One region of the Paenibacillus sp. sgz302148 genome, then DNA from elsewhere that is predicted to be linked to it. Evidence: riboswitches for the same ligand, from Rfam matches in the RefSeq annotation. Region 1 holds a riboswitch; the other holds the start of a gene.

Evidence for each region. A riboswitch is a leader RNA that binds a small molecule or an ion and turns the genes downstream of it on or off. The one in region 1 is predicted to bind preQ1.
Region 2: another riboswitch for preQ1. It lies ahead of queC (7-cyano-7-deazaguanine synthase QueC); the one in region 1 lies ahead of queC (7-cyano-7-deazaguanine synthase QueC).

Annotation. Positions count from the first base shown of each region.
Region 1 covers NZ_JBVYOJ010000008.1:122,200-138,308, forward strand. Annotated here, with positions in the region: gene AC0LWM_RS13705 (hypothetical protein) at 1-1,935, shown strand, start outside; gene AC0LWM_RS13710 (PD-(D/E)XK nuclease family protein) at 2,069-4,942, shown strand; gene AC0LWM_RS13715 (UvrD-helicase domain-containing protein) at 4,947-7,184, shown strand; PreQ1 riboswitch class I at 7,574-7,618, shown strand; gene queC (7-cyano-7-deazaguanine synthase QueC) at 7,728-8,387, shown strand; gene queD (6-carboxytetrahydropterin synthase QueD) at 8,390-8,830, shown strand; gene queE (7-carboxy-7-deazaguanine synthase QueE) at 8,827-9,555, shown strand; gene AC0LWM_RS13735 (hypothetical protein) at 10,229-10,693, shown strand; gene AC0LWM_RS13740 (CehA/McbA family metallohydrolase) at 10,690-11,712, shown strand; gene AC0LWM_RS13745 (glycerophosphodiester phosphodiesterase) at 11,709-12,428, shown strand; gene AC0LWM_RS13750 (LacI family DNA-binding transcriptional regulator) at 12,445-13,458, shown strand; gene AC0LWM_RS13755 (ABC transporter permease) at 13,499-14,320, shown strand; gene AC0LWM_RS13760 (ABC transporter ATP-binding protein) at 14,356-15,387, shown strand; gene AC0LWM_RS13765 (extracellular solute-binding protein) at 15,420-16,109, shown strand, end outside.
Region 2 covers NZ_JBVYOJ010000008.1:233,001-249,109, reverse strand. Annotated here, with positions in the region: gene AC0LWM_RS14215 (MalY/PatB family protein) at 1-1,004, shown strand, start outside; gene queE (7-carboxy-7-deazaguanine synthase QueE) at 1,137-1,865, opposite strand; gene AC0LWM_RS14205 (6-pyruvoyl trahydropterin synthase family protein) at 1,855-2,301, opposite strand; gene queC (7-cyano-7-deazaguanine synthase QueC) at 2,298-2,963, opposite strand; PreQ1 riboswitch class I at 3,069-3,112, opposite strand; gene AC0LWM_RS14195 (hypothetical protein) at 3,209-3,394, opposite strand; gene AC0LWM_RS14190 (ABC transporter ATP-binding protein) at 3,468-5,318, opposite strand; gene AC0LWM_RS14185 (ABC transporter ATP-binding protein) at 5,281-7,050, opposite strand; gene AC0LWM_RS14180 (GNAT family N-acetyltransferase) at 7,374-7,763, shown strand; gene AC0LWM_RS14175 (aldo/keto reductase) at 7,893-8,867, shown strand; gene AC0LWM_RS14170 (hypothetical protein) at 8,949-9,143, opposite strand; gene AC0LWM_RS14165 (hypothetical protein) at 9,204-10,502, opposite strand; gene AC0LWM_RS14160 (right-handed parallel beta-helix repeat-containing protein) at 10,709-13,993, opposite strand; gene AC0LWM_RS14155 (hypothetical protein) at 14,007-16,100, opposite strand.

The sequences.
Region 1 (16,109 bases):
GAAACGGAACAACTGTTAAGGTCACTTGCCGGTTCGGCGGGAGCATGTGGCGACTCAACTGGATCCGGACCTGCAGTGCATTCGCTGGAAGAGGCCAAAGCTCTCGCCGATCAAGGCCGGTTTGAAGATGCTTTCGCGATCGTTTCCGGGCTATCCGCTTCGAAAGAGCAATATCAGTTAATGCTATTGTGTGCGTTTGAAATTCAGGATCTGAAGATCGATAAGCAGGTTGCGGATTCGGTTTCGCACTTGAGCGAAAGCGAGTGGCGAACGATATTGACCAGCAGACAACTCCGCGTCTGCTACGAGTATTTGGTACCACATCTGCGTACCGGCCCCGGTAGGGACGTTTCCTCCTCAATGCCCGGCAACTGGAACGAATGGTTCAGTCGGCTTACCAGTCTGGATCCCTACGTTGCGATTGATCTGGCGAAACGCGGAGCCGACGAGTGGACACGCGACGGTTTTCTCAATAACGGTACGGAAATCGAACGGCTTCTCGTCCATCTACGGAATGATGATACGACAGTAGGAAGTGAAGTGCTGAATGTATCGCTGCCCTATTTACTTCGCTATTTCGTGGGTGATCCGAAGTGGCCACGTCCGGAGTTGAAGCCGGTGTATTTCGAACTCTACCAACTATTCTTATCTCATATGCACGGCATTCGCGATGAAATGAAGATTGCAGCTGACTGGTCCGATGTGCTGCTCGATTTGGGGCTCTCCCTGATTGAATACCGCCAGTTGTTTAGTGAACTCACGGAAGGGTGGCACAAATTTGCGTCAACGGAATTTTTGCAAGTGCTGTTTCCGTTTTTGCAGAAAGCCGGAGAAAGGCCTTGTCCGGATTTGCTCCCATGCCTGCGGTTGATTCACCGGATTCGTATGCGTCTGTCGGGACGGTCCGTTCTGGCGGATCCGATATGGCTCGACATCGAGAACCGGCTCATCCCGAAGGAGTGGGAAATATGGTATCGCATTCTGTTTGAAGCGGAAGAAGATTATCAGTTTCTGACGGACTGGCTGGACCGGCTCGAAGAGAGCTACGATAATTGGACACCGACGGCGATTCGGCACATTAACGAATGGCTGACGCAATGGGTAATAGAAGAACCGGAAGCCGCTAAAAAAGGTATGTTGGTACGATCGCTTTCTCCTTTTGTCCGGTATGTCACGCACGATCCGGACTTTCCGGAAGGAAGCGAAACGGAATTTTACGAAAATTTGGCCGACACCGTCCGGATGTTCGCCAGCAAAAACGAACATACGTTGCAGGACTTATTGAGGCTTCTCGACGGTTTGCTGAGGAAAAAGCCCGAGGCGACAGATACACAGTGGCGGAATACGAGGGACTGGATGACGTTTCAACCTATCCCCAATCTACTGTCTGTCGCGTTTGACTGTATGGAACTGTTTCACGATTATGGCGTGCCCGGCATGGAGATTAAACCCGTGTGGGACAAGTGGGTCGGCAAACTGTACGACAAGATGGATGAACATACGAATTGGCTGTTGCCGTTTCTGATCGAACTCGGTGAAGCGGTGACTGGCGACTACATGATCCTGCAGCAACTTAAGCGGCATATGAACCGCAGAGAGGAGGACTCCGACGATCCGCTTAAGAATCTTCCGCAAATGACGATAACGATTTTCTCATGCAGGGAGAAGGCCGCACGCCGTGCCGCCGAACAGATCATGCGCCGCAACGGGCGGCTGAAAACCCGCGTCTGTACACATGACCGAGCCACCGAACAGACGACGGCTTACGCGCGACAGTCGGACTTATCCATTGTCGTCACGGTGTGTATTTCTCATGCGCTGACGTACGGTATCCGGGATCAACTGCGTGCAGAGCCTATTTATCCGCGAAGTTCGGGGGAGGCTGGTATTCTCGAGCGGTTTGAGGCGTACGCCAAGGAGAAGATGTCTTCGTAACATGGAACTGTTCTTATTATGTTCCTATTTCCAATAGAGTGTATATATGGTATTATTCATTTAGGCCTTTGGGAGCACTCTGCCCAAAGGCCTTTTTCTTGGCCAAAATCCGAATATGTCCTGGAGGGATCGGATGCTCACTTTGTTTACGTATGAAAACCGTCTGCCGGACCGCGCAAAGATTGAACAGCTTATCATTAAAGGGCGTGAGTATACCTACATAACCGCGACTAAAGCACTATCTGCCGAACGGGAACGTAACGGATTAATAAAGGAAGAACAACGGTTCACGAACGATAAGGGCGAAGCAAAGAAGATGGCGTTGTTTGCTGACGTCATAAGGGCATGGACGAAGCAAGGATTTGCATTATCTTCCCGGGGAGAAGAGAAGACGATGTTGTACCGGGCGATGAATGAGATATCCAAAGGCGATCCTCATCTTCGCGATTTGCTGCGCCATGACTTTTCCTCGTGGATTCGCATCCTGTACAGTCTCGCTGCGGAAGGCATCGACCTTCGAAAAAAACCGCTCCCTCAGCCGAAACGGGATCTGCTTGTGAATCCAGTCATCGAAATGCACTTAAAGGCCATTCAGGCTTCGTTTTACGATAACTTGGAAAATGTAAAAAAACGGCTGTTCGAAGCCGCTGCGCACGATTACTTGGCAGTTCGTGCGGCACCGACTGAACTGGTCGTTATGGAAGGTTTCACTTATTTGACTGAACTACAGCGATGGTTTATAGAGCAGTGCGATAATCAAGGAAAGGAAGTCGTATTCCTCGTTCCTTATCGGGAACAGCAGCGGCAGGCGTACCAGGTTATTGAGGAAACGTACCGTTTTATAGGGAAACGTCGTTATTCCATCGACACGCCTCCAATCAGCGAAAAAGATGATATTGCGCATGTTCAGCGCCATATGCTGCAGTTCGGAAAACCTACGCTGTTTGCTGAACCAGTTGCAAACGTAACGCTGATGCAGTATCCGAATCGCGACCGCGAACTGCAAGGGTGTATCGTGCAGTTGAAACATTGGTTCGACAGCGGCGAATACGAGCCAAAAGACGTTGCAGTCGTCATGAGGCGTTCGAAAGAGTTCGTCGACCGTCTTCGGGATTACATGACGATGAATCCACTTACGTATGTGGATCGAACCAGCGGGCAGAAGAGAGAAGTGGAATTGGTTTCGAATCCGAGACTACTGCTGCTTACGCCTGTAGGACGGTTCATTCTCAACCTTTATCAAATTTGGCAGGACGATAAACTTTTTCTTCAAGCAGACTCTCTTGAGACGATATTGTCATCAGGATGGTTGGGCGCGGCCGTTCAGGACTCGACACCAGCGTTTCGCGCAATGAAATTCCAGTACTTCACGGCATGCCAGACCAGGGAAGACTGGATGGCTGTTTTGCGCCGGTTGGAGCGGAATTGCGAGGAAGAGACAGTGTTCCGACTTCCCGTGCAACTGGCGGACACGGAGACGATCCGCAAATGGACCGAAGTTGTCGCACTGCTAGATTCGGTATGCTCTCGTCTGTTCTGTCAAGGAGAGAGATCTGTTGCAAGACATATCCAGATATTGCAGGAAGAATTGAATAAAATGCTGCCGAACGACCTTCGCAAGGCGGAGCGGGAAGTGTTGGAGCTAATTCAGTCGGTATTTCGGGACTTGAGCGGGTATTTCTCGATTCCGCTCACGACGGAAGAGTTCGGTGACGCGATAAATGCTTTGACTCGGGTTCCGAACGAGAATGACGAAAGCGAAGAGGAAGTGGACGACGTTCAAGCAAACCCGGCTTTACTGCGTATCGTCACGCCGGAAACGATGGACGGCATGTCTTATAAAGCGGTTGTGTACGTCGGATGTGACAATGTGCATGTGCCGGTGCTTTATCCGGAACCGTGGCCATTCTATATCGATGGAAGGGAGAAACACTTAGCGACAGAGCGGTATATGTTTCTGACGGTCGTTCGTGCCTCAGAGGAAAGGCTGGTGCTCAGTTACGCGCAGAAGGACGGAGACCGCTCCTTCCAGCCCAGTTCATATATGCAGGAAGTTGAACTGTTGCTCGGTACGAAAAGAACAGTCCAAGGCATCTTGGACACGCTTGATTTAAGCCGGGCTCACGGCGGAGTGAAAGAAGTAAAAGTGCGGACCGCCAAACGAAAGTTTTATGACTTGAACGAATTGGCACATTACGGTCTATGTCCGCTCCGTTATAGGCTGGAACTTCTACACCCAGAGGCCAGGATGTATCGCAGCGAATGGCAGTTGGAGATATATGCTCAGGCCACCTGGCTAAACCGGATATACGGGCTGCTGGAATTGTCGGGAAGAACACCGCCGCAAACGAGCAGCGTGGAATTTTACCAACATATGCTCGGTCTCATGGAGACGTCTAAAGCTGATGTTCTCAATTTGTTTCCGGCTTTCAGCCCAATCACGTGGCACGCAATTGAACTGCAGGTCAAAGGTCAACTCGCATTTTTCAGCAAAGTGCGTTACCGGTATTTTCGTCATATCGTCAAAGGCGCTAGAGAGTCCTTCCGGGTGATGGTCGACGACGGACATGAAGAGCGAACGGTAAGAGTTAACATAGACGTTCCGTTTATGGTCAAAACCGCACTTTTCGATATTCCAGTTCTAGGGGATATTCAGACAGGAGAATGGCTCCTACCCGGTGAAAAGGAAAACGAGAATTTACCTGAAGCCGTTACGGAAGAGGTCGAGATTGACGGCGTCCGACTTTTCCGCAGCCAATATCAGGCCGTTTCGTGGTGGAGAAATTCAATAAACGCTTACTTCGCCGTGGAGAAAAAGCAGAAAGCGACCGACAACCGTTATACGAGCATGCTGGATAGGCATTTTGCGAGTATGCCGGAGCGAATCGGCCACTTCGTAAGGAGTATCGAGCAAAACAAATTTCCCAAACATGCCGGAGATCATTGCACGTCTTGTCCGGTTCGGTTGGAATGTTTGGGTATCACCGATCAACAGGGAGAGGTGTGACGGTATGAGAATTGAGCGCGGCGGGGTACGATTGTCACGCGAGCAAGCCGATATCGTTGACAGCGTTATGCAACCGGACTCGATCACGGTTGTTTCCGCAGGTGCAGGTTCTGGAAAAACACGTACCATGGTGGCGTCCGTCCTGCATCTGGTCAATGAGGAGAAAGTCAACATCGATGATTTCGCACTAATTACTTTTACAAATAAAGCAACCGATGAAATGCGGGAACGATTGGAGAGTGGGGTTCGTGAGCGGATTCGGGATGCGGAGCAAGCCGGCGACTGGGACCAGCGTGTTCGCTGGTTCGAACAGAAGGAGCGTATCGCCTCGACGTTTATAGGTACGATTCACCGCTTTTGTGCCATGCTGCTGCGCAATTTCGGATATACGGAACTTATCGCTCACGAATCCGAGATCTTGATGGCGCGCCATCATTTCTTGACTGCACTTAAAGTCACGATGAACGAAGCGTTGGACGACCCGCTGACTGCCGGGTTGTTTAACACGGAGCATGTCCTTTGGGCTCCCCACGTGATGGCTGAAAAGTTGGAGGGCTGGTATGAACATATCCGGAGGCGTGGACGTTCGATAACAGAAGTGGTTGCTGAAACATTGCGGCAAAATGAAAACGACGAAGACCAGGCTTACCGAAACGCCGTAGCATGCATGCTGGAAAAACTCGATCGGCATTATGGGAATCTGAAGCGCGAGAAAGGCGGCGTCGACACGAACGATCTGCTGCACAAATGTGCGGCGCTCGTCGAGCAATACAAGGATCAAATTGGCCCCTTGGTTGCATCGCGATTCCGTTATTTGTTTGTGGATGAATTCCAGGATACTGATGAACTTCAGATGAACATCATCCAGTCTTTGTCGCCCTGGCTTACACACGTGCTGGTGGTGGGCGACCGCAAACAGGCGATCTATGGGTTCCGCGGCGCCGATCATTCGGTTATACGCAAAATCTCGGAAAAGAACAATACAACTCCTCTTTCACTGAGCGCATCCCGTCGTCCGACTGAGCCTTTGCATTCGGTACAATCGGCTTTATTTGATGACATGGGGCGGCGATACGAGTTTTTGCAAGAAAAATTAACCAAAGCGGATGATGCGCATGTGCCGAATGATACTCTTGTCCCGTTCCATTATGAGCATATTGAGATTTACAAGGAGCGTGAACAACCCATTGCAGAGCGGACGATACATAAGATCCGAGAGTTTCTCGATCAACGGATCCATGACCGGCACCAGGGAATGCGCCCGGTAAAGTACCAAGACATTTGTGTTCTGTTCCGTTCCAATTACCAAATGCAAAGTTTTTACTCTCGGTTTCCATCCGATATTCCCGTCGTAACGGACACGGGTGGTGGCTTTTTTCGTAAACCGGAAATAGTGGCATGCTATCATATGCTACAGGCGATATTAAAGTATCCCGACGACGTGTCCCTCGATTTGGCGCTTGGTACCCCGTTCCTTCCGTTTATCACTCCAAGTTCAATATACCGGAGTGATGGGACAAATCTAGTTCTTAGGGATTGGTTCGAAGAGGAAGAGGATTGCTCGGAATGGTTAGAGGGAATTCGGAATGTACGCAAAAGGATGAAGGTTGATCTCGTACCACAGTTGCTGACCTATATGTACGAATTCACCAGGGCACGGGAATATTACGGGAAGCAGGGCAATTTACAGGCAGTGGCTAATCTGGAGAAGTTGGTGATGTGGTCCCGTGAATTGATGGATTCGGAAGCTCTGACGTTGCAACAGTTTTTCGATCGGTTCCAGTTGGCCTTGCTATCCGGAATGGAGATGGACGAAGCGGATACAGGAGACGAAGAAAGTAAGCCTAATGCGGTTCGATTCTCAACTGTTCATTCCGCCAAGGGTTTAGAGTACCCGATTGTTATCATTCCCGATATTGGTCGCAGATTGCTCAGTGACGACCAGATGCCTACCTTCTTCGAAATTCCCGGATGGGGACTCGATCTTGAACTGCCAGGAGGGCACGGTCGCTCCTCGAAATTTGATAATTGGACTGCTCAATATCGCCATAATTTACTCGAAGAAGAGGCTCGCACCTTTTATGTAGCCGTTACTCGCGCGGAACATGTCGTTTGTTTAATCGGGCATGGATCATACAAAGCGAACCCAATCGGAAGTGAGAACTGGTCGTGGAAAGATGAGGTATTGATGGCAAAGTCAACTCTACAAACACTTGGTAAGAAATTCGTATACTTTTCTTGAATATTAGGCAGATCCGATGGATCTGCCTAATAAAAATTCGCCTTACTTGCCCCTCATCGAACAATTTTCTGTTAATATCTGCCCCTATCCCCGCTTCTTCATCGTTTTCTCGACAAATAAAAACCCCTGTGAGTGCTTCTCAACAGGGGCTTGCCGATGCTTTCGGACAACTCTAAAATATCATAAAATTTGATATAAGGCAAGACATTTAAGTTATATACCATCCTCGCAAGAAAGTTAGATGCCGCAGGCATTATTTCTTAATGAGGGGGCGCAAGCAGATCACCTTTATGGAAAAAGCTTTGAGATGCAAGCTTAGCCAAACTGCGGTATAATGGTAAGATAATATACAAATCTGAAATCATCCGAGCGTAACAGCATGAATGGCTCCAGGAGAGGTTCTAGCGACACCCTCTATAAAAAACTAAGGGAACGATATCCTTAGGATATCGTTTTTTTCATGGTTCCTAAGAAGAGAGTTGTTCTTGAATCTCTATGCTCCGCTCGCGCCGGGTGCCGATATACAAGAGAGGGGATAATAGGATGAAGAAGGAAAAAGCCATCGTCGTTTTTAGCGGCGGTCAAGATAGCACCACCTGCCTGTTCTGGGCGTTGGAGCGCTTCAACGTAGTAGAGGTGGTTACGTTCAATTACGGCCAGCGTCACAAGTTAGAGCTCGAATGTGCGGCCAGTATTGCCAAGGAGCAGAACATTAAGCATCATGTGCTCGATATGTCACTACTGGGCCAGTTGGCTCCGAACGCGTTAACGAGGGATGAGATTGCCATTGAAGAGAAGGAAGGGCAACTGCCGACGACATTTGTGGACGGGCGTAACTTGCTATTTATATCCTTTGCTGCTGTTCTAGCGAAGCAGGTCGGCGCAAAACATATTGTAACCGGGGTATGCGAGACAGATTTCAGCGGCTATCCGGATTGCAGGGATATATTCATTAAGTCTTTGAATGTGACGTTGAATTTATCAATGGATTATCAGTTCGTTATCGATACGCCATTGATGTGGCTCACGAAGGCAGATACCTGGGAACTGGCCGATAAACTTGGGGCATTTGATTATGTGCGGAATAAATCACTTACTTGCTATAATGGTGTAATCGCCGACGGCTGCGGCGAGTGTCCGGCATGCCGCTTGCGAGCGAACGGATTGCAGGAGTATATGTCCAGGAAAAGTGGGGCGCAGTAATAATGATCCATCAAACCTATCCTACCGTTGCACACAACTTTCGGTTCGAATTGAACAAGGATTTCCAGTTCGCGGCAGCTCACTATATCCCGAGCGAAAGCGCTGGAAAATGCAGCCGAGTACATGGTCATACGTATTATGCCAACGTGACGATTGTCGGTGATGAACTGGATGGATCCGGCTTCTTGGTAAATTTTTCAACGATAAAGAAATTGATTAGTGACCGTTTCGACCATTCCTTGCTGAACGATCATAATGACTTTTTTAGTGATGAGAACGAAGCGCGTTTCCCGACGACTGAGGTTGTCGCCAGAACAATGTGCGAAATTATCCAAGCCTATTTGGATAAAACGCCGAATAAGCCGATATGTGCGCAAATTTTCTTGCGGGAGACGCCGACAAGCTACGTGGTGTACCGCCCGTTATCGGGAGGTAAACGATGAGAACAGCACGTATACCAGTGATGGAAGTATTCGGCCCGACAGTTCAAGGTGAGGGCATGGTCATCGGTCAAAAAACCATGTTCGTACGCACAGCAGGTTGCGATTACTCATGCTCCTGGTGTGATTCCGCCTTTACATGGGACGGGACCGGGAAGCAGGACATTCGTATGCTCACCGCCGAGGATATTGCAGCCGAGCTCTTGAGGCTTGGAGGGGAAGCCTTCTCCCATGTTACGATTTCGGGGGGCAATCCTGCACTAATCGGAGGTATGCACGAACTGATCGATCTGCTCCATGACAAGGGTATGAAGGTAGCCTTAGAGACACAGGGCAGCCGCTGGCAGGACTGGTTTCTGTCCATCGACGAGTTGACACTATCGCCGAAGCCACCAAGCTCGGGCATGAGCATGAACTGGGATGTGTTGGACAGCATCGTGGAGAAACTGACCGAAGCGGGGCGGAGCTTCAGCTTGAAAGTTGTCGTGTTCGATGAACTGGATTTGCAGTATGCAGGGAAGGTGCATCGGAAATACCCGGCGTGCGTGCTTTATGTACAAATAGGGAATGATAACCTAACAGAAAGTGACCCTACGGTATTGTTGAAACACCTTGTGAAGCGGTATGAATGGTTGGTTGACGCCGTAATGGAATCTACGGAGTTGAATGCCGTTCGAGTGCTTCCGCAGCTCCATACGTGGATCTGGGGGAATAAACGCGGGGTGTGATCGGAGAAAGAGATATTCGTGGTAGCATGAATGATACAGAGAGAATACTTACCAATAAAAAGATCATTATTCTTTTTTGATCCGATCCGGAATGTTCTAGTATCAAGATACTTTGATCGAAAGGGTCATGACCCTTTTTATAGCCAGACCGCACCTCTACTCAAGATTTTTTCGAACGATGCCAAATAACTTTAACATGTTCATGAATACGGTACATGTAAAGTAAAGTTTTTCGCTGGTCAGGAATAAATTATTCCATTATTGACCAATTCCCAAAAAGCTCCCGTTCACCCGGGAGCTTTCTTTTCTACATATAAAGCCTCGCCACATGAACCGAAGTGATTGTCTTCGCAATCTCCTCAACCAAACAATGACGTTGTCTCACAAAATCTCCCACAGGTACATTTCATTCGTGAAAAACCAGCCGCGTACTACGATATCATGATTTAATTCGGATCGCACCAGCCGTTTTGTTGGGCGTAGGCGACTTGCATCATGTCCCGCTCGGCTTGCTTGTTTGTTAATGATGTCTTCAGCTTTTGCCCAAAACCCCATTTACAAAACATTTTAACCCGGATAACAAAGCTCGAACATTTCGGATGTACATTGGAGATGTGAGAACGATCCCATCTGAGATCGATCCCACATTCAAGAGGAAAGGATACGATCGACGATGCTGATCGATAAGATGCAAACCTTATCGCCGCTCGATACGAGTACGCATATTAGCAGCAAGTTCGAGCTCTTGCGGCCGAAGTCCAAGCTGCACATTGAATTTTCGTATTCCCCGAAGCTGCTTGAGGACGGGGAGCTCACGAGGGAGTATGTGGCGGCCTGCATCGACCGTTACTTCGAACCTGAGCAAAGAACTGCGGCGCGGCGACATTTGGAGCGCGAGACGAAGCTTTCGAATTTATTGACCTTATCCGTGGATGCGCCGGACGGCTACCGAGGTGCATGCCATCGGCACGACCAGAACCAACTGCTATTCCTATCCGCAGAGGAAGCTTCACCAGGCCTGATGAAAGGGCCAATCGGAGCGGGTGAATGGACCGTTACGGTCAGCGTTCATTCCGTCGTGACGGAAAGCTGCACATACCGGCTCCGGGTGTGGGCGGACGAGGAGGATGCCGAATGAAATGGCTGGCTTGCGAGCTTCACACCCATACGATCCATAGTGACGGCAAACAAACGCTGCTCGAGCTTGCTGCGGCAGCGAAGCGGCTCGGCTTCGAATGTATCGCTTTGACCGACCATAACACGATGTCGGGCTTGCAGAGGAAAGAGGACATCGAGAGGGAAACGGGGATCGCCATACTTCCGGGGATGGAGTGGACGACCTTTTACGGACATATGGTCACCGTCGGCTTGGACGCGTTCGTCGATTGGCGGAAAGCGGAGCCGGATGCGATTCATGCCAATGTTACGGAGGTGCACAAACAAGGAGGCGTCGCCGGTTTGGCTCATCCGTTCCGGATCGGTACGCCCATCTGTACGGGATGCTTCTGGGAATTCAACATCCGCGACTGGAACGATTTCGATTATATCGAGGTGTGGTCGACGACCTTCGCGCCGGTGAAGCAGGATAACCTGCGGGCCTTCGCGTTATGGACGCATCTTCTGAACGATGGCGTGCGCATCGCGGCAACCTCCGGGCGAGATTGGCATCGTCAAGAGGAGACGGAGGACCCCTTGTCCGTCACCTATCTTGGGCTGAAGGAAGAGGATGCTTCCATACAGGAAGCGGCGGTGAACGCCTTGAGAGAGGGCCGGGTTGCCGTCACGATCGGCCCGCTCGTCACGATGAAGGTGCTCGGCGAAGCGAGCGGAGCAACTTACGAGCTTGGTGCCGCGGTTCCTGCAGGCCATCCCGATGACAATGAGCGCTATACTGCTCATGTGAACGTCTCGTTTTCCGCCCGGAAAGGATTGTGGCAGCTTCCAGACCAGTCATTCCGGCTCGTTGTTAACAGCAGCGAAGGATGCCTTGCCGAGTTGCACCTTGGAGCGGAGGACAAGCACTACGAAATCGGGCTTAGTTCAAGCGAGAAGCGCCCGGTTTGGATCAGAGCCGAGCTTTGGGGCATCGTACGCGGCGTACGCACGTTGATCGCTTTTACGAACGCCATTTATTTTGACCGGGAGGTAGCCATATGAATGAATTCCCGCTTATTACCGCGCATACGGGCTGCATGGGAACGCCCGATAATTCCATGGCGTCCGGACGCGCCGCGTTGGCGCTTGGCGTCGATATTATCGAAGACGATATACGGTCGACCCAAGACGGAATACTCGTCCTTAGCCATGACGACGAAATCCGAACGGCGAGCGGAGAGACGGCAAGCCTCTCCGGCATGACTTATCAGGAGCTGCGAGAGATTGCCGAAACGCCGGTTGTCGCTCTGGAGGAACTGTTGGCGCTTGTGAAAGGCTCCGATACGATGATCAATCTGGATATGAAAACGGACGATGCGCTCGAGCCGGTTTCCCGGCTGATTCAACGGACCGATATAGCGGATCGCGTATTTATGACCGGCTGCTTTTATGAGCGTGCACTCAAGGCGAAGAGCGTTGTGCCAGGAATGCGGAAGCTGCTCAACGTGAATGTTCAGCATTTTCGAACGATGGCGTACGAGGAAGCGGTGAGGGAGTCGTGCAAAGAAGCGCTCGATGCCGGGTGCTTCGGCCTGAATGTGCCGTACCAAGTTTTAAACGGCAGAATGATGGAAATCGCCGAAGACGCCGGGCTACCCGTGTATGTCTGGACTATCGATGAAGCGGAGGAAATGAGGCGCTGCGCGGAGCTTGGCGTACGTTCGATTACGACGCGGGCCGTCGATATGCTTCAGGTCGTGAAGGCAAATTGGAAATAGGGAGTTCAGTCGGTAAATGGGATATAACATCAACGAGATCGCGGCTCTGGCCGGCGTGTCCAGATCGACCGCATCACGCGTCATATCCGGGAACGGGTATGCAAGCCCCGAAGTTCGGGAGCGCGTCATGAAGATTATAGAACAATTGCAATACAAGCCTAGCGCCGTAGCGCGGGCAATGGTGTCGCAGCGAACCCATAACATCGGCGTCATCGTCTTTCGCGAGACGCTGCCGATCGTCTCTCATCCGCTGTACAGCAAGCTGATCGACGCCGTCCTCATGCAAGCCGAAGCGAAAGGCTACTCGATATTTCTAAAGACGGACCGCGAAATGTCGCTCCGTTCGACCGATTATTTGCTCGAGCAGCGGGTGGACGGTCTCATTCTGATCAGCCGCTTGCGCAAAAACGTCATCGATTACGTGAAAAAGTTTAACGTGCCGTACCTGATGGTCAACGGATCGACGGACGATCCGGAGGTCATTCATCTCGTCAGCGACGACGAGGAGGGAGGGGCGAAGGCGGCTTCCCATCTGTACGGGCTGGGCCACCGGCATTTTCTCGTGATCGCGGGACCTCAGGAGCATCGCAGCCATAACCTTCGCTTGGAAGGGTTCAAACGCGGTTTGGAGCAGCTTGGAGGAGCCGAGACGCTGGATATCGTCTCATCCCGGGATTCGACGTTCGAGCAGGGATACGCGCTGATGAAGGAGCATATCGACTGGTTTTCCGGAGAAAGAATCGGCGCTTTGGTGGCCACGAACGACATGCTGGCGCTTGGGGCGATGAAGGCGCTGCTGGAGCATGCGATTGCCGTTCCGGGACAAGCCTCCGTCTTGGGCTTCGACAATATCGATTACGCGGCGATGTACACGCCGGGGCTGACGTCGGTGCAAATCGATACGGCGAGCATGGGCAGGGACGCGGTCGATTTGCTCGATAGGCTGATCCGCAAGGAACAGGATGTGCCTAAGCTGAACATATACCCGAGCGAGCTGATCGTGAGGCAGTCTACGTATCGATCAACCTAAAACGGCTCGCCGTTGATGACGAAAGGAGAAACGAATCGTAATGTGGTATTTCCGTGCGGTCGGCATTCGCAGAATCGTCGAGTTTGTTTTATTGACCGTATTTGCCGTTTTTTTCGCCGGGCCGTTGCTGAATCTTGCCGTTCTGGCGTTTAGCGGCCAGTGGTCTTATCCCGATGCTTTGCCGCACCAATGGTCGCTGAAATGGTGGAGCTTCGTCCTGAGCAAAGAGGATATCGCCTCGTCCATCGGCCTGTCTTTTGTCATTGCCGCTTGCGTGACCGCCTTGTCGATCGTGCTTTGCATACCCGCGGCATACGCTTTTGCCCGAATCCGGTTTCCGTTCAAAAAAGTGTTCCTGTTTTCGTTTCTACTGACGCACGCTTTTCCCAAGATGGGGCTGTACGTCGCCATTGCCGTTCTGTTCTACCGGCTCGGTCTGATGAACACGCTGCTCGGCGTCGTGCTGATCCATATGATCAACGTTCTGATGTTCATGACCTGGATCCCGACGGCGGCTTTCCGCAACGTGCACGCCGCGCAGGAAGAATCCGCGAGAGACGTCGGCGCTTCACCGTTCCGCGTCTTCCGCAGCATTACGCTGCCGATGGCGATGCCAGGAATTCTCGTCGCCTCTGTCTTCACGTTCCTTAATTCGCTGGACGAGGCGCAAGGTACGTTCCTTGTCGGCATACCGGATTTCAAAACGATGCCGGTCGTCATGTATTCGATCGTTTCGGATTTTCCCGCCAGCGCGGGGGCCGTATTCTCGATTATTTTGACGCTGCCGACCCTGATTCTGCTTCTTGCGGCGCAGCGATTGGTGAGCGCGGATGTGCTCGCGAGCGGATTTCAAGTCAAGTAAACCGAATAAACCCGATCGGAGGTTAAAACAGAAGCATGCAACTTTCCATACGCAATCTTTCCAAACGATACAAAACGGGCGAAGGCGTAACCGGGATCAACCTGGATGTCGCCAAAGGCGAGCTTGTGACGCTGCTCGGCCCTTCGGGCTGCGGCAAAACGACGGTGCTGCGAAGCATCGGCGGATTTCTGGAACCGGACTCCGGAGATATCTTGATCGAAGGACAAAGCGTCGTAAAGCTTCCCCCGGAGAAACGGCCGACTTCGATGGTGTTTCAAAGCTACAATTTATGGCCGCATATGTCCGTCTATGACAATCTGGCATTCGGCCTTCACATACGCAAGATGCCCAAAGCGGAAATACGCGAGGCGGTAGCCGGCGCGCTTCGCTTGGTGAGGCTGCCCGGGGCGGAGAAGAAGCTTCCGACCCAGCTTTCGGGAGGACAGCAGCAGCGCGTTGCGCTTGCGCGGTCGCTCCTACTGAAGCCGGCGGTGCTGCTGCTCGACGAGCCGTTCTCCGCGCTCGACGCGAAGCTGAGGCATGAGATGCGGGAGGAGTTGCGAGAAATTCAGTCGCAGACAGGGCTAACGATGGTTTTCGTCACCCATGACCAGGAAGAAGCGCTTGCGCTGTCCGACCGGATCGTCGTCATGAACCACGGTCATATCGAGCAGGTCGGCAACCCGCGGTATATTTACGACGAGCCGGAAACGCTGTATGTGGCCGAATTTATCGGCAAAATGAATTTTATGGAGGGGGTGGCCGGGCAAAACGTCATTCGGGCGGGACAAGCCGATTTCCCGAATCCCAGAGGATTAACCGGCAAAGTCATGGTCGCGGCAAGACCCGAGGACGTATTGATCTTTTCCGAGCAGAAGAGCGGGAAAGGGCTGCAAGGAGTCATTAAGCACATGATGGTGCTTGGGCATTATGCGGAAGTTTCGATCGAACTGGAGGATGCCTTCACCGTCCGCAGCTTCCAACCGAAGGAAGCGGTCCGCGAATTGTCCGTCGGACAGCAAGTACGAGTCGACTATTCCAAAACGTTAGCTTATCCATGCGCTTGATCAAAAAAGAGATATTCGGGAGGAAGAGAACCATGAAAAAAATGATGACAATTGCTTGTGCAGTAACCGTTTCGTTGATGGCGTTGGCAGGTTGCGGGGCCAAAAGCGAAAACAAAACATCCGATTCGCCGGCCGCCACCGCCGCCACGGAACAGGTCTCATTCAGCTTCTATTTCTCCGGCTCGCAGAACGTCAAAGATTTGTGGGATACGCTAATCCCGATGTTCAAGAAGGAAAATCCGACGATCGACGTGCAGGCGGTTTACCTGCCTTCCGGCACGGGCGCGCAGCCGACGTACGACCGTATTCTGGCGGCGAAGCAAGCTGGGAAAGGCTCCGGCGACATCGATTTGTATGAGGATGGCATAAACGTCGTTAGCCAAGGCGGCAAAGACGACGTATGGGAGTCGCTTTCGACCGACGCGATCAAAAACTTGGCGAATGTCGACGCGAAGACGATGCAGGATGTGAACCAACTGGCGATTCCTTACCGTGCCTCCGCGGTCGTGCTTGCTTACAACAGCGAGAAGGTGGCCAACCCGCCGAAGACGCTGGACGAGCTGCTGGAGTGGATTCGCAATAACCCAGGCAAGTTCGCTTATAACGATCCGTCCACAGGGGGATCGGGTAGCTCGTTCGTGACGACGGTGCTGTACAACGGTTTGCCGGAAGAAGCGATCCATAACAGCGACCCGTCGATCATGGCCGAGTGGGACAAAGGC
Region 2 (16,109 bases), 110 kb from region 1:
AAAGCACGTACGGGTATACGATCCGGACGGAAGATTTCGTGGATGCGATCGTCAAGTGGTTTCGGAAACGCCACAACTGGGTGATCGATCCGAATTGGCTGTCCGATACGCCGGGCATCGTGCCTGCGTTAAGCTTGGCCGTTGAGCAATTCAGCGAGCCGGGGAGCAAAGTCATCTTGCAATCGCCTGTATATTACCCATTCTACGATGTCATTAAGTTGAACGGGCGCGAGGTGGCCAAAAGCCCGCTTATCGAACGCAACGGGCGATTCGAGATGGACTATGACAACCTGGAAGAATGGATGCGCGGCGGAGCGAAGCTGATGCTGCTGTGCAGCCCGCACAACCCGGGCGGACGCGTATGGGAGAAAGAAGAGCTGCTTCGCCTCGGCGAGCTGTGCCGCAAATACGACGTCATCGTCGTATCCGACGAAATTCACTGCGACCTTGCGCTGCCGGGTCATACGCACTATCCGTTCGCGTCGTTGTCGGAAGACCATGCGAACCGGACGCTTACTTGCCTCGCACCGACGAAAACGTTCAACCTTCCGGGCCTGCAAGCATCCTATGTCGTAACGCCGAATCCGGAGCTGAAACGCAAGCTCGACTCCCGGATCAAAGCGCTCAGCCTGCATATGATGCACTATTTCTTCCCGGATGCCGTAATCGCCGCCTACAACGAAAGCGAAGGCTGGCTGGACGAACTGCTCGTTTATATTCAAGGCAACGTCGACTACGCCATCTCGTATTTGGCGGAGCATTTGCCGGAAGTGAAGCCGATGCGGCCGGAAGGCACATACCTGTTATGGGTTGACTGCCGCGGACTCGGCAAAGACGTGAAAGGCTTGAAGGAGCTCATGTTCCAGCAAGCAAAAGTCGCGTTCAGCGAAGGGTCGGTATTCGGCAGCGAAGGCTACCTGCGAATCAATTTGGCTTGTCCGCGGGCAATCGTGGAGGAAGCGCTGGAACGTTTCTGCCGCGCCGCGCGCGAGAGCTTGAAGTGAAGAAAGGCCTCATTGCAAAACGTAAGCTGCAATCGCATTAATATAAAAAGCTTCAGGCTGCCGAAAATATTTCGACTGACCTGAAGCTTCTTTATGTTAGCGTCGTATGGACTTCCTAGTTCTATCTCCCGGTCATACGCAGCGTTTGTTCCCCCAAACCCACGTATGAAGCTGCGGCAGTACCCTGACCTGCTTCAATTGCTCGGATGCCATGACCTTTGCGATCAGCCATTCGTAACGCGTGATAAGGCGGTTCCGCAGCACATCGCAGTCCGCTTCCGCGACATCGTCGTTACCCGCCTGCAGATACATAGGTACCTTAGGATAACGGAGATGCACATTTACCGCGTATTCTAAATCTCCCTCGTCAAAAACAACGACCTTCAAGCTGAAGTTCCGCTTCTGGTTCAAGAGCCGATCCACGATATCGTCAAGCTTCTGCCAATCGGTCTCCATCGTAGAGCTTGGAGGCTTCGGCGAAAGCGTTAAGTCGTCGATGTCCAAAAACCAATCCTGCCACCGGCTTCCTTGCGTTTCCAGCGCAACGCCGATCCCCTGCTCATGCAGTACATCGACCAAGTCCCCGACCTGCTTGAGTAAAGCGGGATTGCCCCCGGAAATCGTAACATGGCCGAAAGCCGCTCCTCCCAAGCGGCGCAGTTCATTCACAACCTCATCTGCCGTCATCCACTGGATTTCATGCTTCGCCGATCCGTCCCAAGTAAAGCTGGAGTCGCACCAAGTGCAGGCATAATCACAGCCGGCCGTGCGGACGAACATCGTTTTTTGCCCGATCACCATGCCTTCTCCCTGGATGGTGGGACCAAATATTTCGAGAACGGGAATGCGGTTATTCTCCATGCCGATCCCCCGCTTTCGGACGGTATACGACATAGCTGGTTGGCGTTTCCCTCAAAAAAACTTGCAGGCAAACAGGCCGATTGGCCGTATCGTCCAAGTGGCGCTGAATGAGGTCGGCCATTGTTCTCGCGACGATCTCGGTTGTCGGAAATCGGCGGGAATCCCCGTCGTCGAAGCAGGCGATATCGTCATTCAAAAGCGTATGATCAAAACGGTCGTGAATCAGCTGCTTGATCGTCGCAAAATTAACGAGGAACCCCGACGCATCCAGTTCATTTCCGGCAATGGTGATATTGGCGAAATACGTATGTCCATGCATCTGACGGCATTTGCCGGCATCTTCGCTTGGGATATAATGAGCCGCCGCGAAGTGAATGTCCTTGTTCAATTCATACTTGAAAGAATGCTGGATCGAAGGATAAATTTGTTGAATCATCGCTTGTCCACCTCGCCTCGCGTTGCCAGATACTCGTCCAAGCCTTTGCGGCGAAGCCGGCAAGCAGGACATTCCCCGCAGCCGTCGGCAATGCTTCCGTTGTAGCAGGTGACGGTTTTATGGCGCACAAATTCGAAAGCGCCAAGACGATCCGCCAGCGCCCAGGTTTCCGATTTATCGATCCACATTAACGGAGTTTCAATAACGAAAGGGTAATCCATCGATAAATTCAACGTCACGTTCAGCGATTTGATGAACACGTCCCGGCAGTCCGGATAACCGCTAAAATCCGTTTCGCATACGCCCGTGACGATATGCCGGGCCCCGATCTGCTTCGCCAAGACGGCAGCGAATGACAAGAACAGCAAATTCCGGCCGTCGACGAAGGTAGTAGGAAGCTTTCCCGGCTCCTCCTCAATCGCGATATCATCCCGCGTAAGCGCGTTGGGAGCCAACTGATTCAATAAGGACATGTCCAGCACATGATGTCTGATCCCTAATTCCTTGGCAATGCTTGCGGCGCATTCCAACTCGATCTTGTGGCGCTGTCCGTAATTAAACGTAATGGCTTCGACTTCTTGGAATCGTTCCCGCGCCCAGAACAGGCAGGTCGTGCTGTCTTGACCGCCGCTGAATACGACGATCGCTTTGTTTTGTTTCATCGTCAATCTCCTCTTTTTCTCATCGTTGAACTTGAGAAGAAGAGATTCTTGGAACGTGCTATAAAGAAACCCTAAAGGAAGAAAACGATACCTTGCGCGATATCGTTTTCCTTAGTTTTTTATAGAGGGAGTTCGCGAACCTCTCCCGAAAACGGCAAGCGGGAGGCTCGCCGGTTCCGGATTTCTTCTTTAGTTATCCGTACTATAGCATAGAAACCCGGGGATGTGAAAGATGCATAATCTGGTTATTCCGCCTCGGGATACTCCGCCTTGAGCTGCTCGATCGAATCGAACTTCGGCGTTTCGAACAAAAACTTGGCCGGCGCTTTATCCGTCCGATTTTTGACGATATGGCCGTATACCTTGCCTTGCTTCTCGAATACAAACATCGTTTTGCCGGGTTCTTCCCGCAATGGATATTGAATGGGCATCCGCAGCACCTCCGACTTATTGGATTCTACAAGGCGACGGATAATCCTTCCAAATATCACCCACGGAATTGAATCATTTCATCGTCTGGGTGAAAAGCTCATGGTAAAAACCATGTTCACGAAGCAGCTCTTCATGGGATCCTTGCTCGAGAAGTCTTCCTTCCTTCAGAACGATAATGCGGTCGGCATTCCTAACCGTATTCAAGCGATGAGCTATAATGAAGCTAGTTCGCCCACGCATCAGACGCTGCAACGCTTCCTGGATTTGAAGCTCCGTAATCGTATCGATGCTGCTCGTCGCCTCATCCAGTATGAGAACGGCAGGATTCGCCACAATGGCCCTCGCGATCGAGATCAACTGCTTCTGGCCTTGGCTGATGCCTGCGCCTTCGTGCTTCAGCATCGTGTCGTAGCCGTCCGGCAGCTTCATAATAAACGAATGGGCGTTGGCTTCCTTCGCCGCTTCCGCGATCTCTTCGTCGGTTGCGTCCAGCCGCCCGTAACGAATGTTGTCCCGAATCGTTCCCCGGAACAAGAACGAATCCTGCAGCACAAAGGCCATATGCGCGCGAAGGCTTTCGCGCCGGATCGTCTTGACGTCGTGGCCGTCGATGCGGATCACGCCGCTATCTGCGTCGTAAAACCGCGAGAGCAGGTTGATCACCGTCGTTTTGCCCGCTCCGGTCGGACCGACCAAAGCGATCGTTTCCCCCGGCTTCGCTTCAAAGCTCAAATCGGCGATCGTCTCGCCATCCTGCTCGTAAGAGAAGCAAACATCCGAGAATTGTACATGCCCTTCCACACGTTCCAGCGATACCGCCGTTCGTTCATCGTTGCGCTCCTCTTCCTCGTCCAGTAGCTCGAACACCCGCTCCGCGCCGGCCACCGCCGACAGCACGGTGTTGAACTGGTTCGCGAGGTCGCTCAGCGGTCTTGTGAACTGCCGCGAATATTCGGCGAAAATAACGATCGTTCCGATCGTAATCGCGCCGTTCAGCGCAAACACGCCTCCGATGCCCGCCACGATCACGAAGCTTAAGTTGTTCAATGCGTTCATCAGCTTCGGAATGAAGCCCGTGAATGTTTGCGCCCAGAAGGCGGATACCTTCAGCCGCTCGTTTTTGCCGCGGAATTCGGCCATCAATTTGGTTTCCAGCGAAAAGCTTTTGACGATCATTTGCCCGGACATCGTTTCCTCGATAAATCCGTTCATATCGCCCAAATTCCGCTGCTGCTCCTTGAATAACCGGCCGGTCCGAGAAGTGATCCAGCGCAAGCCGTAAATTAATAACGGCACGACGATCAAGGTCAGCAGGGTGAGCTGCGGGCTCAGCCAAATCATGACGGACAAAGTTCCGAGCAGGGTCAGCACGCTGGAGATCACCTGAATGAACGAGCTGTTCAGCGTAGAGCTCACGTTATCGATATCGTTCGTCACGCGGCTCATCAGCTCGCCATGGCGGCGCTTGTCGAAAAACGAAATCGGCAGCTTGTGCAAATGCCGGAACAGCTCGGTCCGCATCCGGTATACCGTGTTTTGCGCGATGCCAATCATCCATACGTTCTGCAGCCAGAGCGATAGCGAATAAAAGGCGTATACGCCGGCCAGTCCGATGAGAAGCTGCAGCAGGCCGTCGTGGCTTCGGTCTACGATGTAGTCGTCGATGGCGCGGCCGATCAGGAACGGACCTAGCAGTGCCAGCAGCGAGCTTGCCACCACCATGCATAGAACCGCTGCCAGCTTGCCTTTGCTTGCGGCAAGGTAAGCCCAGATCCGTTGTAACGTGCCGCGCCAATCTTTGGCTCCCCGTTTGCCCTTGGCCGTGTCCCCTGCTTGGGGAGCGGTTTGGCCCATAGCTTGTTTCCCTTTTGGCTGCTGCTTTCCTCTAGGATATTGAAAAGGTTTGCTTAATTCCTTGAGCATCCTCAGCGCCCTCCTCTCCGACCTGCGAACGGTATATGCGCTGATATAAGGAGGAGTGACGCACGAGCTCGTCATGGCTTCCCGCAGCAAGAACGGCGCCGTCCTCCAGCAGCACGATACGGTCCGCGCCCGTTGCCGTGCTTATTTTTTGCGTGATCATCAGCGTCGTGCAGGATAACGCCTTCAGCTCTTGAAGAAGCTTCGCCTCGGTCTTGACGTCAAGCGCGCTCGTGCTGTCGTCGAGCAGCAGCACCGCCGGCTTGCGAACAAGTGCGCGGGCAATGGATAACCGCTGTTTCTGTCCGCCGGACAAATTGACGCCGCGCTGCCCGATAACCGTATCGTACCCTTGCGGCAGCTTCGCGATCGTATCGTGGATTTGCGCCCGCTTGGCCGCTTCGACGATTTCGTCCTCCGACGCGTATTCGTTGCCCCAGGCGATATTCTCCCTTACGGTTCCGCTGAACAGCATCGCCTCCTGCGGCACATACCCGATAGCTTGACGCACTTCGCCCGGGCTCACGTCGCGAATATCGACGCCGTCGACTCGGATCGCTCCTTGCTCGATATCGTAAAGCCGCAGCAGCAGCTGGAACAGGGTTGATTTGCCCGATCCCGTCGCGCCCATGATCGCAATTCGTTCCCCGCCTCTTGCCCGGAAGCTGACGCCATCCAGCACCTCAGCCCGGCTGCCCGGGTAACGGAACGAAACGCGCTCAAATTCAACATCGCCCTCTCCCCTATTTCCGCTTACCGCACCGATCTTCGACTGCAAGGCAACTCCGGTTACGTCCTCGGTTTCCAGCACTTCGGAGATGCGGGCGGCGGAAGCCTTGGCCCGGGCAAAAGCCATGATGATCATCGACACGATCGATAGCGCAGCCGTAATGCGCACCGCGTAGTTGACGACGGCGACGACGGCTCCGACACTGGCACCGCCGCTGTCGATCTGATGTCTGCCGTACCATAAAACGACGATTACGCTCACGTTCATAATGAGCAGGACTACCGGCATGGACGATTCAACGATGCGGAGCGCGGATACGGTCCGATCCATCAGCTCGCCGCTCGCCCGGGTGAACCGCTGCACCTCGTGCTTCCGCCGAAGAAACGCTTTGATCAGCCGCATCCTCGACAAATTTTCCTGCATGACGCCGTTCACGCCATCGAGCTTCTCCTGAACCGAGCGGAACAGCTTGCCCGTTAGCTTCATCACTTGCAGCAGAAACAGAACAACAACCGGGATCATAACCGCTACGATAAACGCAAGCTTGGCATGAACGACGAATGCCATCGTCACGCCGCCGATGACGAGCAGCGGAGCGCGCATGGCGATACGCAAGCCCATAAACAACGTATTCTGAATTTGCGTGACATCGTTCGTCAATCGCGTAATCAAAGATGAGGTCGCAAAACGGCTGAATGCCGCGAATGTAAGCGATTGTATTTTGCCGTACAGCTTTTCCCGGATATCCGCACCGAAACTTTGGCTCGCGTGGGCTGCATAAAACGAGTTAATCAATCCCGAAGCGAATGAAACGATCGTGAACAAGGCCATGACACCGCCCCACAACAGGACGACGGAGATATCTCCCTTCAAGATGCCGTCGTCAATCATCTTCGACATGAACAACGGCTGGAGCAGCTCGACGACCAACTCCACGAGCATTAGAAACAAGGCTACGCCCATAGCAAGGCGGTACGGTTTCAAAAAGGGCAATATCCCGCGCATGATCGGCCTCCTCTGCCTGACGCCGAATGGATGTCCGTCCATTTCTTCCGGCTACATATTTTCGCTATTATTATAGTCCCGATGGAGAAGGGCAGCAATGGATATTACCATAATATTACAATTCAAAATGAATATATGAAGCTTCCATGGGGAATATGACTTCAATGAAACTCGCACTTTCATGTCAAAAGGTTCCAAATATATAATTAGGATTAAAAAAGGGGGAGTTTCTACTGGATATCAACCTGCATAAAGTTCCGGTTGAAGAAAGACAAGTACTGGAACATCTTATTGAATACTATGTGTATGATTTTAGCGAGTACTTGGACATTGAATTATCGGAAAACGGGAATTTCGGATTTTATTCGTTAGATCCATACTGGGATGATCAAGTCAATCACTCTTCATTCATCGTCAAATTAAACGATACAATAATAGGTTTTGTCCTGGTTAAAAGAGTAGAGAAGAATGGAAAGGAAATAAACAAGATTGCAGAGTTTTTTATTGCGAAGAGATATAGACGAAATGGGTACGGTAAAAATATTGCTAAAAAAATATTCGATATGTATAGAGGATCGTGGGAAGTGACCCAAATTGAAAAGAATATGCCGGCACAAGTTTTCTGGCGTAATGTCATTTCGGAATATACAAATGATAGATATGAGGAGCAGTTTTACGATGGAAAATTCCATCAAACATTCGTGAACTACTAGTAGAGCTTCTATCCATAAAAAAGCATCACACACGTCAACGCGCGGCTATTTCGATTAGACATTTGCCCTTCGATTCAATACACTCGAAGTATGTACTTATTCCAGCAGCAAAGCGAGGGGAAGCTCACGATGAAATACCATCGTCTTGGAGGCAGCGGGCTGCATGTGTCCGCGCTCGGTTTGGGCACGAATTCGTTCGGCGGACGCGCCGACGCGCAAACTTCGGCCGATATCATCCATTTTGCACTCGAGCAGGGGATTAATTTTATCGATACGGCCAACATTTATACCCGCTCCCAATCGGAGAGCATCATTGGCGACGCATTGACGGGAAAACGTCACAATGTCGTATTGGCGACGAAGGCCGGCTTGGTGAAAGGTCCGGGGATCAATGAACGGGGCTCGTCCCGTTATCATCTCATGCTGGAGCTGGAAGGCAGCTTGAAGCGGCTCAAAACCGATTACGTCGACCTGTACCAAATCCATACGTTCGATCCGAACACGCCTCTGGAGGAAACGCTTCGCGCTTTGGACGACATGGTACGATCGGGCAAAGTGCGCTATATCGGCGCCTCGAACTATGCCGCATGGGAGCTGATGAAGGCGATTGGCATAAGCGAGCTTAAGGGGCTGAACCGTTACGTTTCCACGCAAATCAGCTACTCCTTGGCGGACCGGACGCCGGAGCAAGAGTTTGTCCCGATGTGCTTGGATCAAGGCGTCGGCATCATCCCGTATTTTCCGCTGGCCGGGGGCATATTGACCGGCAAATACAACACGCCGGGCAGCGTTCCGGCCGGTTCGCGAATCGAGAAAGAGCCGAATTTCGCCAAGTTTATCAACGATCGCACGATCGCCCTGGGTCAAGGCGTGAGCGCGCTCGCCGATCAGCTCGGCTGTTCGGCCGGCGTCCTTTCGCTTGCTTGGCTCATTCGGCAGCCGGCGGTGTCTTCCGTAATCGTTGGCGCGACAAGCGTCGCGCAGCTGGCCGACAATTTGCCCAGCGCCTCCTTAACGCTTGACGAGGATACGCTGCAGCAGCTAGCGCACCTGAGCCGGCCATTCCGCAGCGGGGAGCCGCTTGCTTTTTACCGTTTGCCGTAAATGCCAGTCGGAACGCAAAAAACCACGCGGAGGGGACCATGTTGTCCCTTCCGTGCGGCATGTTGTTACTTAAGCTCCATATTATCGTTTTCCGCTTAAGACCCCCGTCTTCGAACGAATGTCCGTTTCCTGCATATAAAACTCCATCAGCTTCCGATCCGCTACGTGATGGCTGATCTGCATGAGCTTCTCCGCCGCCTCATCCGCCGCACAGTCGCTGTTCTGGTTCGTGCTTTGATGTAAAGCGCGATGAATGATTTCGTAAAGCATACCCAATTTCAATCACCTTCCTTATATCGTGTGGCGTTATTATTAATTGACGCTCTTGCTTCCCGCTCACAGGTCATCCAGCATATCCGTCACCTTGCCCGTCGCCCGATCCACTTCAAGCCATGCGCCAGTCGCCGTATGTTCGTCGTCATCGCTATTGCGAACCAGCTCGTAGATGTGAATCGTCACGGTTTTATCGTTTGACGAATCCAACTCTTGGATAAAAATCGAGCCGATATTATGCTCGTCGCGGGTATTGTTCTCGGCACGAGTCTTGCCATCGATGCCCATCGCGACATAAAAAGCTTCCTCGTCCGTCAGCGGCGCATCCATGTTCGTCATGTTCTCGTCGAACCGCTCCATCAAAACTTCCTGGTACCGGTCGAATTCCGCCTTGCGCGTCGCTTCGTATATGGTGTCATCGCCATAACCAAGCCTCTTCAACGCTTTGCTCAGCTTGGTGCGTTCCCCACCAGGCCCAATCTCCCCTATGTTCAAGAACGACTTCTTCCGCTCGTCATATTGAACGAGATATTCCGAAACGATAACGTCGCGATGGATTGTGCTGTGCGACTGCAGCAGAAGCAGCTGCTTGCCCTCCTCCGAATAGATCGTCAGCATATCGGTAAAGCCTTCGCGGTACGTTTCTTCCAATTGAACGGCATTGTACAGCTTCTTTTGAAACGGAGTATCCTCCGCGGCAGACCGGAACAAATAAAAATAGCCTTTAGGCTCGGCATTAGCCCCGCCAAAAGATTCCGACTCAGGGTAGTCGATCTCAAGGCGATTATCCTCGACGGTAACGGTCACGGCTTTATACTGCTCGTCGGTCAGCTTGACGACGCCTCCCTGAACGGTGAAATCCGACTCGATCGAGCCGATATGATGCGATAGCCCGGTCATGATATTCACCTCCAACCGGTAAAGGCCTTTCTTCTTCTTCGTGACGATGGCTTCCCCGAACCAAAGCGGGCTATCGCCCGCAACCTTGTATACACCTTCGACGATTGCAATCGAGGCGTTCGTCCCCTTAGAATCGGAAGGCGCCTTTTGTTCGGTGCCCGGCGATTCCGTCGGGATTTGCGGAGTCGAGGACGGCGTTGCGGATGTAGACGGCTCTGTTTTTGCCGGCTCCGGCTCCGGCTCCGGCTCCTTCGATTCAACTCCCTTCGATTCCGGTTGAGTCGCTCCCGTTCCCGAATCGATCAAATCCGGTTGGCCCGTTCCCTCTGCCGCCGTGCTCGAGGCTACCTCCTCCTGCGGCATTACAGGTTTTTCTCCGGCCCCGGATTGGCAGCCCCCGATGACGACAGCGACGGTACCGGTCAGAAACATGTATAATATTCTTTGTTTCAGCATCTGCATAGGAAATCCTCATTCATCTGTTTGGACTTGATCATTCGATAATTACGGCGAATCATTGCGACGAACCATCAAATTATACCATAATTGCACAATTCCGCATGAGAACGGAGTACCAAAAAAATCCATGACATGTAGCCTCGCAGACGAACTCCTTCATACGGAGCACGTTTGGGGGCTGAACATGCCGAGCCGGGAAAACGGCTTACTTATGGATTGATTACATTGCCGCTTGAAATATCATTGGATTTGAGCTTCATGACAGCATGATTTAACGTGTTGTTCGTGATCGTGAACGGTTCGGCGCCTACGCCGGCGTACTCCGTCGAAATCCCCGTAATTCCCGCTATATCCGATGTAACCTGGTTGTTACGGATCGTTGTGTCTGCGACTTTCGCCGGATTCATCCGGTCCCAGTAGTAGCCGATATAAACGATCGGAACGGCGGCCGATGCCCCAGTTGCCGTAATCGTGTTGCCATCGATTAGCACTTTTTTGTCTTGACGAATGGATATGGCCGAGCCGGGACCTTTCATCGCAAAATTCGAATTCGTGACGGTCAGGTCGAGATTGGGACTTTCCCCGCATAGCCCGCCGCCGCCGCTTGTATTTCCTGCAAAAGTCGCATGGTCAAAGACGTATTTGCCGCCCGTTTTTAACAGAACACAAGCTTTGCCGCCCTCCCCGGCTTCGAAATAACTGTTGGTATAATTGCCGTCCAGCAGATTGATGCCTTGAACCGGGTTGTAGCCGACAACCCGCAGGTTGTCGAATTCATGATATGCCGCACCACCGCCCCCTATGGAACGAAGGGAAGGACTGCCAGATATCGTGACGTTCTTAAAGCTAGTTCCGGCATCCCCCCAAATGCTCAGACCTGTGTCCCGATCGGAACTTGTAATGTTCAGGTTTACATTTGCAAGCTGGATCCCGCCGTACACATTGTTGGTTACGCTGATGCGGGTGTCTGTCGCATTCAAGCCGTCAACGATAATCTGATTGCCCGTGAAGGTTGCCGCCCCTCCCGACATCGTATTGTTAACGAATTGGATGTCTTTGCTCGCCTTGATGTTCGTTTGTTCAAACGTATTGTTTTGCACGGTTGCGCCGCCTGCGAACGCTTCGCCCTCCAATACCCCGTACGCCCCTATGGAGTTGAATTGGTTGTTTTCAATTAATGCACCGTAGCCGTCATACAACAAGACATCGTTCCGGACGTTTCCATAAAACGTGTTTCCACGGATCGTCACGTCTTCATTCTTCGCCCCGTTGGCAGCTGTCACGTTAACTCCGGACATCGACGCAATTCCATTCGTGTCATGAATGATATTGTTCTCGATCAGCATGTTCGTTGCGCCGCTAACCGTAACTCCCTGGCGCCGGTTTGAAGCCAGCTCCGAATTGCGAATGATCGTGTTTGTCGAAGGTGCGCGATTCCAATACTCGCCGTATATTCCGTCGGCTGAAGCTTGATCGACCGTGAGGCGCATCTGCGTGGCTCCGTTCGGAATCGAAACGCGTTCGCGAATATTGGCATCGGCGCTGGAAATAAAGTTCATAGCGCTATCATAGAAAAACACATGAATCGGGACTATCGCATTGCGCCAGTTCGATAATTCAAACCAACGTTCCGCTTGAAAACGGGCATTCGTCAGCGGGAATGTTTTATTGGTCCGAATTTTGGAGGCATCGGGCGTCTTCTGTCCATTCGCGTCCAATGCTCCGGATTCGAAGTTTCCGGCATTCACGGCGCTTCCCATTACGGCTTGCGTGCCAACGACAACAGCGTCTCCGGTGAAATTATACGCTTTTACTCTGTCGACAACGGTATTTTTGGCGCTTTCAATGAAAATGCCATGCCCGTTTTCATGCGTGCCGGAAGAATACGGAGTGTCTTTCTTCGAATAATCATGGGTATCCCGGTCACCGACAACCTGCCCTCCCTTGATGGTCACTTGATCGTCCCCGTAGCCGACATAAAAGACGCGATAAGACTCTTTGCCGTTTGTTTCCTTCTTCACAATGGCATTCGGCGCCATCTCAAACAATAGATTGCTTAAAATATGAACTTCGCCGGCCACTGGAATCAAATAAGTGCCCACGGGCAAATAAACCGCCGTTATCCCTTGGCCGTGCGCCCATTGAATGGCTTGATTCAAACCGTTCACCGTATTTAAAGCGTCTGTGCCGTCGCTATGGATCCCCCAACGGTCGAGCTCGATCAAATAATGCGAAGGCGTGCCCGTCGCCGAAATTTTGTCGGAGACGCCGCCGCTCCCGCTTACCGCCTCAACCTGAAAGTTGTACGTTGTGCCGAATGAGAGTCCATTCGCATGAAAAGCAGTGCCGCTGACAGGCTCCGTGTTTATTTTCGAGCCGTCTGCATAAATGTTGTAACCAACGACATTGGGGCTCGTGCTTGCTGCCCATGTTAAATCCACGCCGCTCGGCGCCCCTTTTGCGGTGAACCCCGAAGGGGGATTGATCGCGCCCGGCGACTCGTTCGAAAAGAACTTATCGTTCAAATAGGAATTTCGCGCATCCTCCGCATCATATGGCAATCCGAACCATTCTCCGACGTGCGTGTACAAAGCTGCGATTTCCGCCGCGCTCAAGCTGTCCAGATTCGGAATCTGGCTCCCGCTTGCCTGACCGCTGGCGATCAATGGCTGAATACGTTGGTTGAAGAAGTAGGCATCGTCCGAATCGCCATTCAGCCACGTGGCGTTTAATTGCGCAGCCGCCAGATTAAACTTCTGCCATGCCTTATGGATGATGTTCTTCTGAATGGCCGTGCGCTGCTCTACCGTCGGCGCCTGAAAGTCGAGCACGTTAAACCGTCCGATCTGATGTACATGACCGCCCCATGTCGGGGAAAAGTTGGAGGGTGCCCAACGGATCATCATGAAACCCCAGTCTTCTCCATTCAGCGGCACATACTGATAGTACGTTTCCCATGGGATAGTAACCGCCGTCCCCCACCCCGTCGGGATTTCTTCGTTGACCACGGTTACGTTTCCCTGAAACGGCAGGTTATTACGATTTTCCGTTTGCCATTCGTAATATTCGATCGGGCTGCCATTCGTTTGAATAATCATCTGATGATAAGTATTGTCACCCTGTCCGGGCTGAAGGAACATCTCGATCGAACTGTTCTTCAATACGCCGTTCGCTTCCCTTTCCGCCTCATTCGATTGAAAAAAGATTTGCAGTCCTTCTTCGTTGTACGTCATATAAAAGCCCGTATCGCGAGGGCCTCCGGGAGCGATCGTTGTCTCCGTCCAATATTGCACGAACCGGTTCTCCTTGTAGTCCGGATTGTTGAAATAACTGCTGTTGTACCATTCCATCGGCGTCGACAAGTGCTCGGCGGCATATTTCACTTTATATTCGAGCTTGGTTACCGGCGTCGCTCCGAACACGGGCTCGAGGCATGTGAAAATAAGCAAAAACGTGAGCAGCATCGATACGATAAGCTTCGCTTTATTCGGCATGGACGTCCCCTCCTTAGTTCGATGCGGCCAAATCGATCATTTTCATAATATGGGCGATCATTTCGTTCCTGACAAGATTCGCATTGGCCGATCGCTCATTAACGGCTTCGAGCCAAGTTAATGCTTTGTTCGCGGCTGCAACGCGGGCGGAAACGCCGGAGGCGATGGCTTCCTGGGCGAGCTGCTTCAGCTTCGTCGCGTAACGAATATCGTCGATGCCTTCGCGAAACCCTTCGTATGCCATCGTATCGATGACATCCGTTTTCGTCGGATATACGAAGTTGAAGGCTCGGAACGTTGCATCGATGTACTCGCTCCAAACGTTCACGTATTGGCTTTCGAAATACCAGATGTAGTTGTACACAGCATCATAATTCGCTTTATACATCCACATGCCGTGGCGCTGGCGCATAAAATCCGGATTTTCGGGTCCGGAGTGCGGGTACGCATAGTTGGTGATGATCTTGTCGCTGCCTTGCGCATGCCAGACATCTGCTTTCGCGCGCGTCGGTTCGCCGGCCCAGTTCAGAAAATTTTCTTTTACCGCTAAGTTCAGGTGGGTATCATTGCCCGTCGCAAAAATCTTCGCTCCAACGTTTTCTTTGGCATACCGCCATAGTTCCTGCTGCCACATGAGCCGATTCCAATCCGCTTCATCCCATCCGTCAAAATACAGGTTCGTATGGCCGACGGCTGCCGAAACATCGTTGAACGCCGTTTGAATGTAATTTTTCGCGGGCGCAAGCGTTGCCAAATAAGCGGCATATTTATTTTCCATCGTGATTCTGTTCGCGTCCGTCGGGTTGGCTTCATAAGCTTTCTTGGCTACTAGGTAACTGCTATATACGCTGTAGTATTCATTGGACGTAAACGCCGGACCTACGCCAAAGAGCGGGTTCAAATTCATGCCGGCTTGTTGCATCAGCTGCAGCTGGCGAAGGTAGGTTTGCGGTGAATTGAGTTCGTAGACTGCGTTTGGCGGCAAATTGATCACATTATGTTCGACTAAGTTGCGATATTGATTTAGAAGCCTCGTTTCCGCCAGCGCCGTATTGCCTCCCGTTCCGGCCAACGCATTTTTCATCGTGGAGCCATGATACATCATGACATAAAAGTCTTTATTCAAATCGTAATACGTCTTCGGAGCCGGAAGCTCGAACGGCAGCACGCGAATCTTCAGCGTAAGCTCACCCGCAGGCGCTCCGTCCGCGGTAATGCTGATCGTTCCGGTATACACGCCTTCCGGCGTTCCGGCCGGCACTTTCGTCGTAATCCACATCTGCTTCGATTCGCCTTGTTTCAAGGCGACCGGCAATAAAGAAGGGCTGTCTTCGACCGGTGCCGTATAGGAATTAAACGCAGCGGGCGGGCTCCCGGATATATTCACGTATTGTGAGCCTGCCGGATAATCGACGCGCAGGAAATTTTTCTTCTGAACGTGATCAACATGGATTAAGTTTTCGTCATGCAACAGGAGTTCAGGCGTGAGTACATCCTTGGTATCATCGAAGAAATAGCTCTGCCAAGCCGTACCGCCTTGGTACCACGTCTTGACGACATGCATATCAACGGCGCTGGCCGGGATTGTGCCTGAATCTCCCTGCAGGTTATGTACCGTGAAGGTTACCGCACTTACGTCGGCCAGCGGAACAAGCACGAACGAAGCCGCCTCGTATTCGTTTTGCGCCGAAACGACCGCAACTTGATCGCTGATTTTGCCATCGCTTGGAACAATGTCCGGCAGCCGTTTCTCGGGACTGAGCGCCGGCACGTTGTACACGATAAACGGGGAATTCATCCACAGCGAATTGCCGGCGGCCTGGATGTCCGTTCCGAGCTTAACGGCATAGGAGAGCGCTTTTTCGATTTCCGTTTCGCTTTCTTTCGAAACTTCGGAAGCGGTTGCCGTCAGGCTTGCTTCATTGCGCACCTTTTCCAGGTATTGTTTCAACTGAGGGCGATTCGTTGCGTTCACCAATGCATCGAGTTTGTCGGTGAGCCGGGCCCTTTCGCCTTCGGTCAAACCCGCGCCATTCGACGTCGTTGGCCAAATCATCAACAACATGAGGCAGAGCATCAAGCCAAAAATGAGAGGACGCTTTGGCATACAAATTCC